4 regions of the Pseudoalteromonas sp. SIMBA_162 genome follow, and region 3 is predicted to be linked to each of the others. Evidence: predicted binding sites of a transcription regulator. Region 3 holds the regulator's gene; each other region holds the start of a gene.
The links. Region 3 encodes sigma-54, which starts transcription at its own class of promoters, with help from an activator protein. Its sites were predicted from a motif close to GTTGGCACGNNNNTNGNNT; they were not measured.
Positions count from the first base shown of each region.

Region 1 (4,534 bases), on a different contig from region 3:
CATGTAGAGTCGTTAAACTATGCAGCGGCGCATCAGCTTTCACTTATTTTACTGGCTATTTCATTTGCGTGTTTAGTGTTGTTATTTAAATTTAATAAAAGCATAGTGGGGGTTAAGCAATAATATGATTAAGTTAGCCCTTTATAAATCGCTAAATAGCTTTGATTTAGACATAAACCTTCATCTTGAATCTTTTACTATTGCGGGAATTTTTGGCCCGTCCGGCTCGGGTAAGTCCACCTTGCTACGTTGTATTAGTGGCCTTGAAGGTGAGCAGAGTGTTTATATAAATGATAAATCGGTACATCATTTACCAACTGAGCAACGCGGTGTTACGTTGCAAGTTCAATCTTGCCCATTATTTCCGCATTTGGATGTAGCAGGTAATTTAGCGTTTACACAAAAGCATTGTTTTAATAGGCAAACTGACTTAACTGAACAAAAAGTTATTGATGCACTTGAGTTACACCCCTTACTTAAACGCAACGTTCAAAGCTTGTCTGGCGGGGAGCGCCAACGGGTGGTGTTTGCACGTACGTTGTTGGCAGGTCAAAAATTAATTATTTTAGATGAGCCATTTAGCGCTCTTGATTGGCCGCTGCGCTTTAAAACACTCTCAACATTAAGTGAATTGGCGGCAACGTTTACTATTAAATTTATTATAGTGAGCCACTCGTTAAAAGAACTATTGTTTTGTTGCGATACCCTGGTGCAGCTCAATAACGGTAAAGTAATTAACCATGGCCCGAGTGCGCAGGTGGCTAAAGCTATTTACGCTAATAATAAACAAGCACCGCTGAGCTTAATTAACTTTAAAATCATTACATTTGATGAAAAATACGGTGTGTATTTGCTTAAACTCCACAAAAGCGAGCAGCAGCTATTTGCATTACCCAGCGCTGTAGAGCAAGGAAATAAACTTATATTAGAGTGTGAGCAAATATCGGTAAGTGCAGAAATGCCATTAAACACAAATAACAGCAATGTTTTAATATGTACGCTGCACAGTGCAGAACTTATAGATAAAACATGGCAACTTACGCTAGATGTAGACGGACAAAGCTTGTATTGCTTACTTTCACCAAGAGTATGGGATCAAAATAACTACAAAGTAGGCGATACACTTTATGCGACTATTCATAATCTAGAGTAGTTTGAAGTGGGTTTTAGCTGCACGTAGCACAATGACTGTTTTTTGTGATTTTAAAGCGATTAAACTCCATGCTTAATCCATCAATCAGCAGTAAATGTTCGCTTAACCCGCTTGGTAATCCAGCAAGCATTTTTAAGGCTTCAGTGGCTTGAATACTGCCAATTAATCCTACAATGGGCGATAGCACGCCTGATTCTGAGCAGCTTTGTGTTTGATCAGACATAAACTGCGATAGACACTCATAACAGTGGCTATTTTCTTGCATTGTAAAACAGGCAACTTGGCCTTCCATTCTAATTGCAGCGCCCGATACTAGTGGGGTTTTTGTTTTATAACAGGCTGTGTTTAATACATTACGTGTAGTTAAGTTATCAGAGCAATCAATGACTATATCAATATTTTTTAATAGCTCGTCAAGCTTTGACTTTTCATCTAAAAATGCATCGATTGTATGTATATCTATTTCATCATTTAAGCTAGTTAACTGCGCTTTGGCGGCGTGAGTTTTTAAGCACCCTACATCCGTTTGTTTATAAAGCACCTGCCTTTGCAAGTTAGTAGCATCAACCACGTCGTTATCTACAAGCGTTAATGTTCCCACACCTGAGGCAACTAAGTACTGAGCAACGGGGCAGCCCAAACCACCTAAACCGACTATAAGCGCATGAGATTGCCATATTTTTTCTTGCCCCTCTATATCTAATTTAGGAAGCATTATGTGGCGCGAGTAGCGTAGTTGTTGTTGGTAAGTCAGGGCTGGTTTAGTCATTAGCGGCTTCTCATTATTTTTATACACAATAGCAATTTTTAGAATATGTGGGCAAGAACAGGGTTAAAAGTAATTGCACTGTTAGTGCTCACATTGATTACCTTAACAGTGCAAATGAAAATTATAACGAATTAGAAAAAACATAAATCAATGATTTTTAATGAAATAAATTATTGGCTCACTAATTGCTCAGCATGGTTAACGTGAAATTAACAAATGTAGCGGTGTAATTAATAACAAAGTAGTAACTGCTATAAATAACTACAAACGTAACTAAGGAAAAATAACATGCAACCGAGTACTGGGTTTAATCTCATATCGTTTAGCGGAAAAATGAAAATACTGCATTTAAGCTGGATGGTGTTTTTTATCTCATTTTTTGTCTGGTTTAACCATGCGCCATTATTAGGCGCTATAGCGGGTTCGCTAGGTATTACTATGGCACAAGTAAAAACGCTGCTTATTTTAAATGTGGCACTAACCATTCCTGCTCGCGTGGTTGTGGGCATGTTAACTGATAAATTTGGGCCTCGCATCGTTTATGCATCATTACTGATTTTATGTAGCATCCCATGTTTTATGTTTGCGATGGCCACCACGTTTGAGCAAGCCGCTATCGCGCGTTTTGCACTTGGCTTTATTGGTGCGGGTTTTGTTGTGGGCATTCGTATGGTGAGCGAGTGGTTCCCGGCAAACGAGTTGGGTACAGCAGAAGGTATTTACGGTGGCTGGGGTAACTTTGGTTCGGCAGCTGCTGCAATGCTATTACCTGTATTAGCGCTTATGTTTGGTGGTGACGATGGCTGGCGTTATGCGATAGGCCTAACCGGTGTATTAAGTGTCATTTTTGGTGTTATTTGGTACATCAGCGTAACTGACACGCCAAAAGGTGGCACTTACTTTAAACCAAAAAAAGTAGGAGCAATGGAAGTAACCAGCAAAGGCGACTTTGTACTACTTCTTATAATGAAGCTACCTATGTACGGTGCTTTAGCACTACTTACTTGGAAGCTTTCTCCTACTGGTGCAAATTTACTTTCTGAAAATTTTGTTATTGGTACATATGTATTTTTGGTGCTGCTTTATCTTTACGAAGTTTATAAAACGTACGACATAAATGGCCATATTTTTAAGCAACCTGTGCCTGAATCACATCGTTACGAATTTAAACAAGTTGCAGTTTTAAATATTCTTTATTTTACAACGTTTGGCTCAGAGCTTGCCGTTGTATCTATGTTGCCATTATTTTTTAGTGAGGTGTTTGGCCTTGATATGGTATACGCAGGTTTGCTTGCATCAGCGTATGCGTTTATGAATTTAGCTTCTCGCCCCGGTGGTGGTTGGATCTCAGATAGAATGGGTCGTCGTAAAACACTTATTGTACTTACCACAGGCTTAGCTGTAGGTTATTTTGTTATGGGCTTAGTTGACGCTAGTTGGCCGCTTTGGCTTGCAGTTGCTGCTGCCATGGCGTGTTCGTTTTTTGTGCAAGCGGGGGAAGGCGCTGTATTTGCCGCTGTGCCACTTATTAAACGCCGTTTAACGGGTCAAATTGCGGGTATGACGGGCGCCTACGGCAATGTAGGAGCTGTTGTGTATTTAACGGCGCTCTCATTAGTTGATTACCAAACATTCTTTATGATTATTGCGGCAAGCGCATTATTAGGCTTAGGTGCATTATTTTTCATGAAAGAACCCGATGGCCACATCACAGAAGTAAACGAAGATGGCACCGTTGAACTTATTTCTGTGACTTAAGGCATACATATGTTTGATGAAACCCAAAAAGCCAGCGCACTTACAAACGAACTTAACGTTGAGTTTGGTGGACACAGTAGCAAAGGTATAAAAACCGAAAACCAAGATGCGTTTGCTGCTCTTAATACTCAAGCGCAAGAAAAAGAGTCAAAAGGGGTTATTGCCTGCTTGGCCGATGGGTGTTCATCAGCAAAAAATGCTAAACAAGCGTCACAGTTATCGGTAACGCACTTTATAAATGAGTATTTAAATACACCGCCAAGTTGGGCCGTTAAAAAGTCGGTATCTAAGGTATTGGCCAGTTTAAATCAGTGGCTGTATTCGCAATCGGTTAACTATAATCACCTCGGCCAACGCCAAGCAGATTGGATGACCACGTTTACAGCGCTTATTTTAAAATCGGCCACGGGTTATATTTTTCATTTAGGTGATACCCGAATTACGCGTTTACGTGGAAAAAGTATGGAGGCGATAACACGCGACCATAAAGTAAACGATACCCTAACGCGAGCTTTAGGCGCGCAGCTTCATCAAGAAATTGATGTATACGAAGTTGATTTAAAAGCTGATGATATTTATATACTTACCTGCGATGGTGTACACGATGTGTTGCCAAACAGTGATATACAAAAGCTAATTGATGAGCATACTAATTTAGAGCACGCAGCAAAAGCAGTGACAGAGCTTGCCATAGCAAGAGGCAGTGACGACAACGTAAGCTGCTTATTTGTAAAAGTGAATAGTATTGCAAAACAAAATTTAGACGAGTTATATCACTCTTTAACAAGGCGGAAGATTCCGCCACCGTTAAAAGTTGGCCAAAAAATTGATGACTTTACTGTTATCCGTGAATT
Region 1 covers NZ_JAWJBQ010000005.1:64,562-69,095, reverse strand. The annotation lists gene modB (molybdate ABC transporter permease subunit) at 1-123, shown strand, start outside; gene R0J88_RS05195 (ATP-binding cassette domain-containing protein) at 125-1,153, shown strand; gene R0J88_RS05190 (HesA/MoeB/ThiF family protein) at 1,167-1,922, opposite strand; gene R0J88_RS05185 (NarK family nitrate/nitrite MFS transporter) at 2,211-3,680, shown strand; gene R0J88_RS05180 (protein kinase domain-containing protein) at 3,690-4,534, shown strand, end outside.
Region 1: the regulator sigma-54 is predicted to act here: its motif matches at 2,095-2,113, upstream of R0J88_RS05185 (NarK family nitrate/nitrite MFS transporter).

Region 2 (4,534 bases), on a different contig from region 3:
ATAAACACATTAGGGATACTAGGATCGTAATCTTTTTTTAATTCGATATTTGAACAATTATCGAGTGTGCTTAACTTCACTACCGACTCTAACGCTTGGTGTATATTAACGTAAGATTTTTGTGGCAGTTGATTAGGCCCTAAAAGTCTATCTACTAGTTCACGTAATCTGTCTGCTTGCTCAATGATGAGCTCAGCGCATTGATTTCTTTCTTGCTGATCAACCTCATATTGCAATAATTGCGCCGCTCCGCGAATTCCACCTAAAGGATTTTTAATTTCGTGTGCTAGGCCTCTTATTAAGTTACGTGCTGCTTGGTATTGATGCATTTGATTTGAAGCTTGATCGTGCTTTATTTCATCGTCTGTTTGACGACATTCTAATAAAATATACGCAGTACCTTTAAAGTTAATTCTCCTTGAATTAACACTTACTTTGGCATGGCGAGAATCGCTAAAGACTACGTCAGCTCTGTGTTGTTGGCAATCAACGCCATCAATTAATGAAAACTGCGCGATGCGTTTTAAGTCAATTGAATGGTAATTAAAAAGGGTATCAAAGGGCTGTTCGAGTAAGCGTTTAGTGGCAAGCCCAAGTAACTCACTGGTACTGGTATTGGCATAAAAAACGGTAAAATTTTTATCGAGAAGCATAACTGCCGTTGTTTGATTTTGCCATATGGCATCAAGCAATTCGGGGCTAAAATTTTCGTTATTAATCATGTTTGCACCATTTTAGTGCGCAGGTGTTTACAGGCCAGGTTTTATCTTAAATGAGCTGCTGCGCCTAAGTATTAAGTTTCGCTTTAATTGCTATGGATTTTGCCTTTTCTGCGCATATTAAATATACGTGGCTCGCTCACAGCGATAATTTGGTTTTTCTCGTTAAACAGTCTTAATTGAAGCATGTGTTCACCGGCTTCAACATCAGCAATTGCAAATACTGAGTTATTTATTGCAGGGCCGTTTGCTTCTCCATCAACAAGCAATTGAATGGTATACCCTGCTTTAAAGCTCGGCATTACGCGGCTAGTGACATATATTGTGCCGGTATTTTCATGAATGGTTTGATTGTGCTCAGGTGACATAATGGCAATACCAAACCCTGTTTTTTTAGTATGGGATTGGCTGCTGAGAGTCGCTATATCTTTAGCGGGCATAGTTAAACTTTGGCTAGAGAGTTTTACCTCTGTAGCACCTTTACGCGGTGTATCTGAAAACACTAAAACGCCATTTTGATCTTTCCAAGCGTAAATTCTTTTTTCACCCGCATAACCATAATTACTTAATCCTAAAGTAATTATTAGCAATAAAATCTTACTATTCACACTGCTACCCTGCAATTTTTATGATTGCTTAACTTTAGTGGAGTTTGATTTAATTTACCATTAAAAAAGCCCGCAAAGCGGGCTTGAGAACACACATTCTTTTACAGTGTCAAATTAGCAGCTGTAGTACATTTCGAACTCAACTGGGTGAGTTGTCATGTTAAGTTTTTCAACTTCTTGACCTTTAAGTGCAATGTAAGCATCGATTAGGTCGTCAGTGAAAACACCACCTTGAGTTAAGAACTCGCGGTCAGCACTTAATGCATCTAGTGCTTCACCAAGTGAAGATGCAACTTGTGGAATTTCTGCTGCTTCTTCTGCTGGTAAGTCGTATAAATCTTTATCCATTGCATCGCCAGGGTGGATCTTGTTTTTGATACCGTCAAGGCCAGCCATAAGCATTGCTGAGAAAGCAAGGTATGGGTTAGCTGTTGGATCTGGGAAGCGTACTTCGATACGACGACCTTTCGCAGATGGTACTACTGGGATACGGATTGAAGCAGAACGGTTACGTGCAGAGTATGCAAGCATTACAGGTGCTTCAAAGCCTGGTACTAAACGTTTGTACGAGTTAGTTGATGCGTTAGCAAATGCGTTAATAGCTTTAGCATGCTTGATAATACCGCCAATGTAATAAAGCGCTTCTTCAGAAAGACCGCCGTATTTATCGCCAGCAAACAAGTTAACACCGTCTTTAGCTAAAGACTGGTGACAGTGCATACCAGAACCGTTATCACCAACAATTGGCTTAGGCATGAATGTAGCTGTTTTTCCGTATAAATGAGCCATGTTATGAATAACATATTTCATTTCTTGGATTTCATCTGCTTTTAAAACCATGCTGTTAAAACGCGTAGCAATTTCGTTTTGGCCTGCTGTTGCTACTTCGTGGTGATGTGCTTCTACTACTTGACCTAGCTCTTCAAGTACTAAACAAGTGGCTGAACGCCAATCTTGTGAAGAATCAACAGGTGAACAAGGGAAGTAGCCGCCTTTAACACCTGGACGGTGACCAGTGTTACCGCCTTCATAATCTTTATCTGAGTTCCATGCCGCTTCTACAGCGTCAACTTTGTACATTGAACCAGACATGTCTGATTTGTATTTAACATCGTCAAAAAGGAAGAACTCTGGCTCTGGGCCAAATAATACTGTATCAGCAATACCTGTAGAGCGCATGTAATCTTCAGCACGTTTAGCAACTGAACGCGGGTCGCGCTCGTAACCTTGAAGTGTAGAAGGCTCTACAACGTCACAACGTACGATTAATGTTGTTTCTTCAGTGAAAGGGTCAAGTTTTACTGATTCAGCAACAGGCATTAATACCATGTCTGATTCGTTTATGCCTTTCCAACCAGCAATTGAAGAACCGTCGAACATTTTACCGTCTTCGAAAAAATCTTCATCAACTTGGTGATGAGGAATAGATACATGTTGCTCTTTACCCTTTGTATCAGTAAAGCGTAAATCAATGAACTTAACGTCATTTTCTTTAATAAAATCTAAAACCGATTGTGACATGTGTCCTCCAACTATTGGGTTTTATTATTGCTGCATAATTGCTTTGGGATTTATTAAGCTGATTTTGTGCCATTTTTATAACTCTATGTTTATAGGTTAAAAAAACTTAGTTGCTACAATGTGGGGCATAAAATAGCACCAATATGGTGCGGTCAAGTTCCACTTTGGTGCAGGCTATGTGCACTACAATTTGTTGTTAATTTAATCGCTCGAAATTAGCATAACCTAAATGTAAAAGAGTGCCAAAAATATCGTACAAATAGTGTAAACTGCATTTTTGAAAAAATAATGACAATTTATTTCATATAATTGTCATATATAAAACAGATACTTAGTAAAAGTATTGAGAAAGTTTTGAAAATTGTATTGGATAAACTTTCATCCATGTCATTAATGAGGGATAATATGCGCCCTTTTAAATCCTATGCTTGGACATCTCGTGAAAACGCAGATGAGTGCGTAGATCTTGCAGGATCATTGAGAATTTAATTTCTCTGAGTAAATATATGAGCATCGAACAGTTAAGAAATATAGCGATTATCGCGCACGTTGACCACGGTAAAACAACTCTGGTTGACAAACTACTTGAGCAATCAGGTACATTAGAAACACGCGGCGGTAACGAAGAGCGCGTGATGGACTCAAACGACATTGAGAAAGAACGTGGTATTACCATTTTAGCTAAAAACACAGCTATCTCTTGGAATGATTACCATATCAATATCGTAGATACCCCGGGACACGCCGATTTCGGTGGTGAAGTTGAACGCGTACTTTCGATGGCTGACTCAGTATTATTACTTGTTGATGCTCAAGAAGGTCCAATGCCACAAACGCGTTTCGTAACGCAAAAGGCATTCGCGCAAGGCTTAAAGCCAATCGTCGTTATCAATAAAATTGATAAGCCAGGTGCACGCCCAGATTGGGTTATGGATCAAATCTTTGATTTATTCGATAACCTTGGTGCAACTGATGAACAGTTAGACTTTAAAGTAATCTACGCATCAGCTATCAACGGCTGGGCAACATTAGATTTAGACGAGCCATCAGACAACATGGAACCTATGTTCAAGATGATCGTTGACGAAGTATCACCACCGGATGCAGATCCTGAAGGTGACTTCCAAATGCAAATCTCTCAGCTTGATTACAACTCGTATAAAGGTGTAATCGGTATTGGTCGTATTAAACGTGGTTCTGTTGCGACTAACCAACAAGTTACAGTTATTGGCGCTGACGGCACGACTCGTAACGGTAAAATTGGTTCAGTACAAAGCTACCTAGGCCTTGAGCGTATCGACACTGATAAAGCTTATGCTGGTAACATCGTTACTGTAACAGGTTTAGGCGAGCTTAAGATTTCAGATACTATTTGTTGTCCTAACAACGTTGAAGCATTACCACCACTAAGTGTTGATGAGCCAACAGTAACAATGACGTTCTCTGTAAACAACTCTCCGTTCTGTGGTAAAGAAGGTAAGTTTGTAACATCACGTAATATTCGTGAGCGTTTAGACAAAGAATTAGTACACAACGTTGCACTTCGTGTTGCAGATACAGATAACCCAGATAGCTTCCGCGTATCGGGTCGTGGTGAATTACACCTTGGTATCTTAATCGAGAACATGCGTCGTGAAGGTTATGAGCTTGCTGTATCTCGTCCAGAAGTAATCTTACGTACTGTTG
Region 2 covers NZ_JAWJBQ010000013.1:37,306-41,839, forward strand. The annotation lists gene glnL (nitrogen regulation protein NR(II)) at 1-722, opposite strand, end outside; gene R0J88_RS11045 (DUF4124 domain-containing protein) at 806-1,327, opposite strand; gene glnA (glutamate--ammonia ligase) at 1,442-2,848, opposite strand; gene typA (translational GTPase TypA) at 3,355-4,534, shown strand, end outside.
Region 2: the regulator sigma-54 is predicted to act here: its motif matches at 2,904-2,922, upstream of glnA (glutamate--ammonia ligase).

Region 3 (4,534 bases):
CAAGACTTACTAAAAGCAGGAGTATTATAAATGCAATTTGAAGAGCTCTATCAACCATTGAGTGAAGACGCAAAAGCACGTGCAAAAAAAGTAAAGCTACTTATTTGTGATATTGATGGTGTGTTTTCTGATGGTCGCATTTATTTGGGTAACCAAGGCGAAGAGCTCAAAGCATTTAATACAAAAGATGGCTTTGGCATTAAAGCGCTAATTAATAGCGGCTTTGAAGTTGCGGTAATTACAGGACGCCACTCAAAAATAGTACAACAGCGTATGACAAGCCTAACAGTACAACATATATATCAAGGCCAAGAAAATAAGCTACTCGCTTACGAAGAACTAAAAACAAAGCTCAATTTAAATGATGAGCAAATTGCCTACATTGGCGATGATGGCCCAGACATGCCAGTAATGGAGTTAGTAGGGTTTGCTGTTGCAGTAAATGACGCCCATCCGCTAATAAAACGTTTAGCGCATTATACAACAAAAATGCTAGGTGGCTTTGGTGCAGTGAGAGAACTTACCGACCTACTAATGCTTGAAAATAACAAACCTTTGACCACAAAAGGGACTAGTTCATGAATGCAGCGCGCATAATATTAAGCGTTTTATTCATCAGCTGTATGGTTTGGCTTTGGTACCCTTATTTCACACAAGTAAATTTACCACAACAAACCGAAGCAGACATAATTGCAAAGCCCGATTACACAGCCATAGAGCTAAAACAAACAGCGTATGACGAAAATGGGAAAATCAGCCATAAAGTAACGGCAGCGCGAATGGAGCTATATCAAGAATTAGGGTTTACCTTTTTTGATAAACCTATTTTTACGCTATACAACGACAAACAAACATGGCGAATTAACGCTAATGAAGCAACATTATACGAAGGCAGACAATTAATATTAGAAGGTAACGTTGTTGCTAGTAATTTAACTGATAACGCAATGATAGATAAAATTAATGCTGATAACATTCAGGTAGATATAAAATTACTAACGATGCAATCAGAGCAGCCTGTCATTGTTACAGGGCCCAATTTAAAAATCACCGGTAAAGGCTTAGAAGCCGATTTAAAAACCGAAGTGATAAAATTAATTAACCATACGCGAACTATTTATTATGACCAATAAACTATCAACACTCTTTATTATTCCAACATTTTTACTTGCATTAGGTACTAATGCCGCTGAACCAACAGCGCCAATTTCTGCAAATCAAATTTCGATTAGTGCGGATAAACAAGAGGGTCAACTAAAAGAAAACGTAGGTATCTTCGAAAAAAATGTTGAAATTATTCATGGCGACAGAAAAATTACCGCAGACCGCCTTGAGGTTCACAAGCGCGATGAGCTAGGCGACAACAAGCAATTGTTAATTGCCACAGGTACGCCTGCATATTTTGAAGAAAAACAAGCCGACGGCACAATAATGAGCGCCAGCGCTAATGAAGTTAGGTACGATGTTTCAACGCGTTTTTTAACATTAATTGGAGATGCAGAGATATCTCAAGCTGGGCAAAAAATGAATGCAAAAAGCATTACCTACGATATAGAACAGCAGCTTATTAGCGCCGAAAAAGATGAAAGTTCAACAGACCGTGTACACACTATCTTAGTGCCTGTGGAGCCTAAAAAAAATGACAAAGGCCAACCATGAGTACATTAAAAGCAGAGCTACTAGCCAAAAGCTACAAAGGCCGTGAAGTTGTAAAAAATGTGGGCTTAGAAGTTAAAGCTGGAAGTATTGTAGGCTTGCTTGGGCCAAACGGCGCAGGTAAAACAACAACCTTTTACATGATTGTAGGCTTAGTCCCTAGCGACAAAGGCAAAATATCTATCGATGATAACGATATTACGCTTTTACCTATGCACAGTCGTGCTAGATTAGGCATTGGCTACTTACCACAAGAGTCGTCTATATTTAGAAAATTAACAGTGTATCAAAACTTAATGGCTATTTTAGAAACTCGAAAGGAGCTCACTAAGCAAGCCAGAGAAGATACATTAAATAATCTATTGGATGAATTTAGCATTCAACACATTCGCGATAGCAAAGGTATGGCATTATCGGGCGGAGAACGTCGCCGAGTAGAGATTGCACGTGCTTTAGCCGCAGATCCAAAGTTTATTTTGCTAGACGAACCATTTGCCGGTGTTGACCCTATCTCAGTATTAGATATTAAAAAAATTATTGAACACCTGAAAAACCGTGGGATTGGCGTATTAATAACAGACCACAATGTAAGAGAAACCCTTGATGTTTGCGAAAAAGCCTACATTGTTTCTCATGGGGAACTGATTGCTTCTGGTACCCCTGAACACGTATTAAATGATAAAACTGTACGCGATGTATATTTAGGCGAGCAATTTAGGCTGTAACATTTACGCCTTATTTATAAGCATCTGCTAGTATTAATTATAACAACTTAAAAGGATTGTTAGAGATACATGAGGCAATCACTACAGCTGCGCATGGGCCAGCAACTTACAATGACACCTCAGTTGCAACAAGCTATTCGCTTGCTGCAATTAAGTACATTGGATCTTCAGCAAGAAATACAAGAAGCGCTCGACAGCAACCCATTACTTGAGGTTGAGGAGCAAGACTATGCCGATGATCTTGCGGGCAAAAATGAGCAAAAAGCAGATAATGATGAAGTTACAGTAACCGTATCTGCAGATGAAGCCCCTAGCGAGTATGAACAAGACAGTGGTGAAGCGCTTGCTAAAGATACCGTAAGTGACGACATGGCAATGGATGTTAGCTGGGATGAGTATATGAGTGCAGCCCCTGCATCATCTTCAGGCCCAATGCCTGAAGATGAGTCTATATATCAGGGCGCATCAACTGAAACGCTTCACGAATACTTAATGTGGCAATTACAATTAACGCCATTTAGCCCTACAGATGAAGCCATCGCTATTGCTATTGTAGAAGCGGTGGATGATTCAGGCATACTGACACTCAGCTGCGAAGAGATTTTAGAGAGCTTTAATCAAGATAACGACGATGACGTTGAGGTTGAACTTGACGAAATAGAAGCGGTTTTAAAGCGCATTCAGCTATTTGACCCAGTGGGTATTGCGGCACGTAGCTTACAAGAGTGCTTGTGTATTCAGTTAAATCAATTTGATAAAGGCACGCCTTTTATTGATGAAACAAAAATGATTTTAACAGAGCACATTGATTTGTTAGCTGCTCGTGACTACCGTACATTAATGAAAAAAACGAAGCTCAAAGAAGATGAGCTTAAAGAAATAATGACACTTATTCATACTCTCAACCCTAAGCCTGCAGACACAATAGTACGAGAAGAGTCTGAGTATGTAATACCTGATGTGTCAGTTAAAAAAATTAAAGGCCGCTGGATTGTAGAGTTAAACCCAGACAGCATGCCAAAAATTCGTGTAAACAGCCAATATGCAGCGATGTCGCGTACAGTTAAATCAAGCGGCGACAGTCAATTTATTCGCTCACATTTACAAGAAGCTAAATGGTTTATAAAAAGCTTAGAAAGTAGAAATGATACACTTTTAAAAGTAACTAACTGTATTGTTAAACAACAACAGGGCTTTTTTGAACACGGCCCAGAAGCCATGAAACCGATGGTTTTAAATGATGTTGCCGAAATGGTAGAAATGCACGAATCAACAATTTCGCGCGTAACTACGCAAAAGTATATGCACACACCGCGTGGAATATTTGAGCTTAAATACTTTTTCTCAAGCCACGTAAGTACCGAAAATGGTGGAGAATGTTCATCTACGGCAATACGTGCACTTATTAAAAAATTAATCGCAGCAGAAAACTCAGCAAAACCATTGAGTGATAGCAAAATTGCGGATATATTGGCTGAGCAAGGAATTAAAGTAGCGAGACGTACAATCGCAAAATATCGCGAATCTCTGGCTATTCCACCGTCAAATCAGCGAAAGAGCCTGATTTAAGACGCTAAACAAAGAGGGTAATGCTTATGCAACTAAATTTAACTGGTCGTCATGTAGAACTAACTGATTCATTAAGAGACTATATAAATACCAAATTTGCGAAGCTAGAAAGGCACTCTGATCATATTAATAATGTTCATGTCATTCTTGATATAGAAAAATTAAATCAAAAAGCAGAAGCAACTATTCATGTAAGTGGTGCTGAATTATTCGCATCCACTGAACATCAAGATATGTATGCAGCTATTGATTCATTGATTGACAAGCTTGACCGTCAAGTAATTAAACACAAAGAGAAGCTTGCTCGACACTAATATGATGAAATTAAGTTCACTTATATGCCAGGACTGCAGTAAAGCTGCGGTCCTTTTTAATAGTAAAAAAAGAATTTTAGAGTTTATTAGCGAGCTGGCTCACGATAAATTACCGTATTTATCTCAACAGGATATTTTGGGCGCTTTATTAACCCGCGAAAAGCTAGGCAGCACAGGGATAGGAAGAGGTATTGCTATTCCACATGGCCGAATGAGCGGCGCACAAGAACCTTTAGCATTGGTGTTAGTAAGTGAAACACCGATTAATTT
Region 3 covers NZ_JAWJBQ010000006.1:182,810-187,343, forward strand. The annotation lists gene R0J88_RS06675 (KpsF/GutQ family sugar-phosphate isomerase) at 1-30, shown strand, start outside; gene kdsC (3-deoxy-manno-octulosonate-8-phosphatase KdsC) at 31-582, shown strand; gene lptC (LPS export ABC transporter periplasmic protein LptC) at 579-1,133, shown strand; gene lptA (lipopolysaccharide transport periplasmic protein LptA) at 1,123-1,659, shown strand; gene lptB (LPS export ABC transporter ATP-binding protein) at 1,656-2,381, shown strand; gene R0J88_RS06700 (RNA polymerase factor sigma-54) at 2,451-3,950, shown strand; gene hpf (ribosome hibernation promoting factor) at 3,977-4,264, shown strand; gene ptsN (PTS IIA-like nitrogen regulatory protein PtsN) at 4,269-4,534, shown strand, end outside.

Region 4 (4,534 bases), on a different contig from region 3:
TCCAATCGGCCTCGGTGTTAGCTTTGTGTTTTAGCTTATTAACGGTACCAATTATTTGTAGCGAATGTACGCCTTGAGTAGGTGCAGGTAAGTTATAACAATTAATACCCGACAAATTAGCATTTAGCGGGCTTACTACATCGGCTTGCGTGTTGGCAATATCATTTGGGGTAATAATGCTGCCAGCTTTGGCTAAATCGGCTGCAAACGAGTCGGCAAGTTCGCCTTCATAAAAAGCGTTTAAGCCGTGCTTTGCCAAATGCTCAAAAGTATTGGCCAGTTGTGGGTTTTTAAAATGTTGGCCTGCTTGTAACGGTTTACCGTTGGGTATGTATAGCGCTTTAAAGGCATCGTTTGTACTGGTAACCGTCGCGAGTTTTTCACAGCCTGCTTGCAAACTTTTGGTAACAGTAAACCCTTCGCGGGCAAGTTTGATAGCTGGGGCTAAAATAGTACTTAGCGAAAGGGCTGCGTGCTCATCTAATTTAAGGGCTTTTTGCCAGCCACGAAGTGTAGCCGCTTGAGTCAATGCGCTTAAACCTCCACGCTCTGGTATTTGTTGCTCATTGCTGTAGGCGCTGATGTCGTTTGGTGCACGGCCGCATGCATCAATTGCGGTGGGTGTGCTTTGGTTTGGGTTGTCAATAAGCCAAAAACTGTCGCCACCAATTGAGTTCATATGTGGGTAAACCACGCTAATAGCAGCGGCTGCTGCAACCATAGCCTCGGTGGCTGTGCCGCCTTGCTTTAATATTGAGGTGCCTGCCTCGGTCGCTGAAAAGTGCGGGGCCGTAAAGGCAATGTTGTGTGCGTTCATGTGAGAGTTTCCTGTTTAAAATATGCAGCTAGTTGTGTTGCGCAGGCAAGTAAGCTTTTATCGTTATTGTGGCTCATCATGAGTGAAAACCCATATGGATGGCCATTTGCTAGATTAGCCAATGGTAAGTGAACTTGCGCCGAGCGGCTCAAGCCCGCAATAGCCGATAGCGTAATTATTTGCCTGCGTAAGGCACTTGTGTCGGCGCCCAATTTAGGTGCGGTTGTTGGGGTTGTTGGCAAAAATAAGCAGCTAGTTGAATTTAGGTTTTTAGCAATTAATGTTTGCCATTGGGTTTGAACGTTAAGTGCTTCTTTTTCTTCTTGGGCGGTTAGTGCCAATGCCATTTTAAAACGGGCCGCAATTGCCGGAGCAAACTGGGGAGAGTGCTCCGGCAACTGAAGCCAATCTTTGTGCGCTTTAGCAATAGCACGTCCTTGCAATATTCTAAAACTATCAGCGAGTTCGCTTAATAAGCTGATGTTAGGTAGTTCAAAATTTTTGTGGTGTTTAAAATAAGGTTTGGTTTTTTTAAGCAATTGTTTAAGTGGTGCTTGTAAAGCTGGGCTGACTAACTCAAATAAGGGCTCACAAATAACCAAGGTATTTACACTATTAATAGCTTGGCTTGGTAACAATGCGTCACCTACTTTTTCTAATAGTTCTGCGCTTTGGGTAAGCCAACCAACGGTATCAAAAGGCGGTGCTAGCGGGATCAGGCCGTCTTTTTCAATTACGTTATGGCTTGGCCTAATACCAAATAAACCGCAATAACTTGCGGGTATTCTAATAGAGCCTCCGGTATCGGTGCCCAACCCGATGTCAGCTAAATTGCCGGCTACTGCGGCGGCTGATCCCATACTAGAACCACCGCATGCATGCCCTTTTATTTTGGGGTTTTGTGCTGCGCCATAGTGAGTGTTATTGCCTTCTAAGCTATAGGCAAGCTCGTCGGTATGGGTAAAACCTTTAAAAATACAGCCTGCATCCATTAATTTGTTTACACTACTTGCTGTTTGCTGGGCTGGTGGATGTGTTTTAAACCAGCAGGGATTACCTGCACTGTTTTTTTGCTTTTTAACGGCAAATACATCTTTTACGGCTAGGCGCTTAGTGCTTAGTATGCCCGTTTGACTTGATTGCCAATTACTGGGTCCATGGTCACAAAATATACCTGTGTTTTTATTTTTTAATTGCGTGTTCATTTTGTAACCCATCTACATAAAACTGACCAAATGGTTATTTACTAATTTTAAATTGAGTAAAAGAGAATAGTGTTGTTATTTTTTTTAGCTCTCTACGTAATATCTTATTTTTATTAACTGAGCACTAATTGTACTTTGCATCGGTGGTTGTGGTTTTAGCGAACTTAATACAAGCAAAACAAATGCCAAAAGTAAATTCCTGTCCGATTGGTCAGGTTTTTGGGCGTTGCAGAGGGGGATTTATAATTTTTAAGTTATAAAGTGGGTGTTTTTAACCGCAAAACAAACCAACTTGGTGCATTGTTGCACCAAACTGGTTGTTATTATTTACACGAATTTATTAAATAAGGGGGGCTTTACTAATTATTAGGCCATTAACGTCGCCATACAGCCAATCGTTTGGTGCTATTGCGGTACCCAGCATATTAATAACTTGGTCTTGATCGCCAAAACCGCGCTTAAGTGTGCTACGAGGGGTTGAACCAATTGCCATTACGGGTAAATTCATAGTAGCAAGTATTTCTATATCGCGGCAACAACCATTTATTACAACACCTTCCCAGCCATTTTGTAGCGCGCGTTCGGCCATGATGTCGCCAATAAAAGCAAAACGTTTGCTAGCAAACCCATCAATTACTAACACTTTCCCTTTACCATCTTGATGGAGAACATCGGCGGCAAACGAGTTGTCTTCTGGGCAGGTTACCGTTACTGCTTGGCCACTAAAGGTGGTTTTTTTACCAAAGTGGCGCAGTCCACTATCTGCAACTTGAACCGAGTTGCGGTGATCGTCGAATAGGTCGGGGGTTGTAAAGTTTTCCATGTGTTAGGCCTCGTTTGGGGCGGGTATTTTTAAGCCAATACCTTTTAAAATTATGTGGGCAATTGATTGTGTTATTTGTGCCACGTCGGTTTCGTCATATTCTAATTTGTTCATAACTAGCAGTACTTCAGCTTGAAAGTCGGCGTAGTATTGTGTTGTTGACCAAATAGTAAATAAAAGGTGATGGGGGTCCACTTGGTCTATTTTTTTTGCGTCCATCCAGGATTGAAACACATCAATTTTTTGTTTAACCCAAGGCCGTGTATTTGTTCTAAAGTAGTTTTGTAAATAGGGGGCGCCACGCAAAATTTCATTGGCAAATAAACGAGACTGAAGAGGTTGGTTTACGGCAAGTATTACTTTACTTTTTATGTAGTTATAAAGCACTGCTGCGGGGTCGTCTTCAACGGTGACGTTATCAAGGCCTAAGTTCCAATTTGCTATTATTCTGTCTATTACCGCTTCGTAAAGGCCATCTTTGCTTTTAAAGTAATACAGTATGTTAGCTTTTGGAACGTTAGCCTCTTTTGCAACCATGCTCATGCTTGCGCCGTCATACCCATTAAGAGAAAATAATTGCTCGGCGGCATTTAATATAAGCAGTTGGTTTTTTTCCCGAGTGACTTCTTTTTTATTTGGTTTTATTTGTGTGGTCATTATTGATTGTGCGTGTTTAACGTGTTGATTGATTGTAGCTTTACTGACCGAAAGGTCAATTACTAAAGTGGCTTTAAATTTAACAGCACGTAAATATGCTTAGGTATGCAGAGGTTAGATGGAGTTAGCAGGTGTGTGTTTAGCGTATAGGGAGCTAAACACACCATGGTGTTAAATACTATGTTTGCTTAGCCAGTCTAGTGCTAAAGGCCATAAAGCGGCAGACCTTTTACTAAAAAACTTCATGTGGCCAATATCTTTCAGGTTATATTCACTGGGCGTTAAATGTAGCGTTTGTGCGTTAAGTTTTGGAAAAACAGAAAGCATATCAGCAACATTATCGTTATTTGCTATATCATCATCGCTGGCATTAATCCAAAGCGAAGGCATGACTAGTTCATTATAAAAATGTTGAAATACTGTATTGCCAAATGCTGATTTAACATACCCTTGTGCGTTACACCATTTTTGCCACTGTTGAGCTACGCCTTTAGGTAAAGGCTCGCCCATACCAAACCATTGTGATTTAGTATGGCCAAATAGTGCATTACTCACCGGAATAACCCCATTCATAAAAAAGTGTGCTTTTACCTGATACGCTAAGCGCATATTGGTTAACTTGCCCGACGAACACGCAAAGTTGAACAGTGAGCTGAGTTGAGTGGCATTGTGCATTAAACCTACTAGCTGCCCGCCGGCACTGTGACCTATCAAATGGTAGTGGGTATTCGGAAATGTTTTTTGAAGTTGTTCTAGCACTGCGGGCATATCCTGCTCGCCCCACGATTGCAAATTCGCTTTACTATTTTTAATGCTGCCTTTAAGTGATTGGCCTATCCCGCTGTTGTCAAACGTAATAACGGCAAATCCATTTTGCTGCAAGTAAGTAGCAAAGTTTGCATAAAACTGCTGCTTAATCCCCGTTGCAGGTGCAATCATTACTGCGCCTTTTATGGTGCCTTCTGGTTTAAATACATGCGCGCTTAATGTTTGCCTGTTATTACAGGTAATAGTGATGTGATCAAAGTGTGG
Region 4 covers NZ_JAWJBQ010000002.1:207,683-212,216, reverse strand. The annotation lists gene R0J88_RS02570 (gamma-glutamyltransferase family protein) at 1-817, opposite strand, end outside; gene R0J88_RS02565 (amidase family protein) at 814-2,022, opposite strand; gene R0J88_RS02560 (putative 4-hydroxy-4-methyl-2-oxoglutarate aldolase) at 2,363-2,845, opposite strand; gene R0J88_RS02555 (TetR/AcrR family transcriptional regulator) at 2,849-3,502, opposite strand; gene R0J88_RS02550 (alpha/beta fold hydrolase) at 3,674-4,534, opposite strand, start outside.
Region 4: the regulator sigma-54 is predicted to act here: its motif matches at 2,194-2,212, upstream of R0J88_RS02565 (amidase family protein).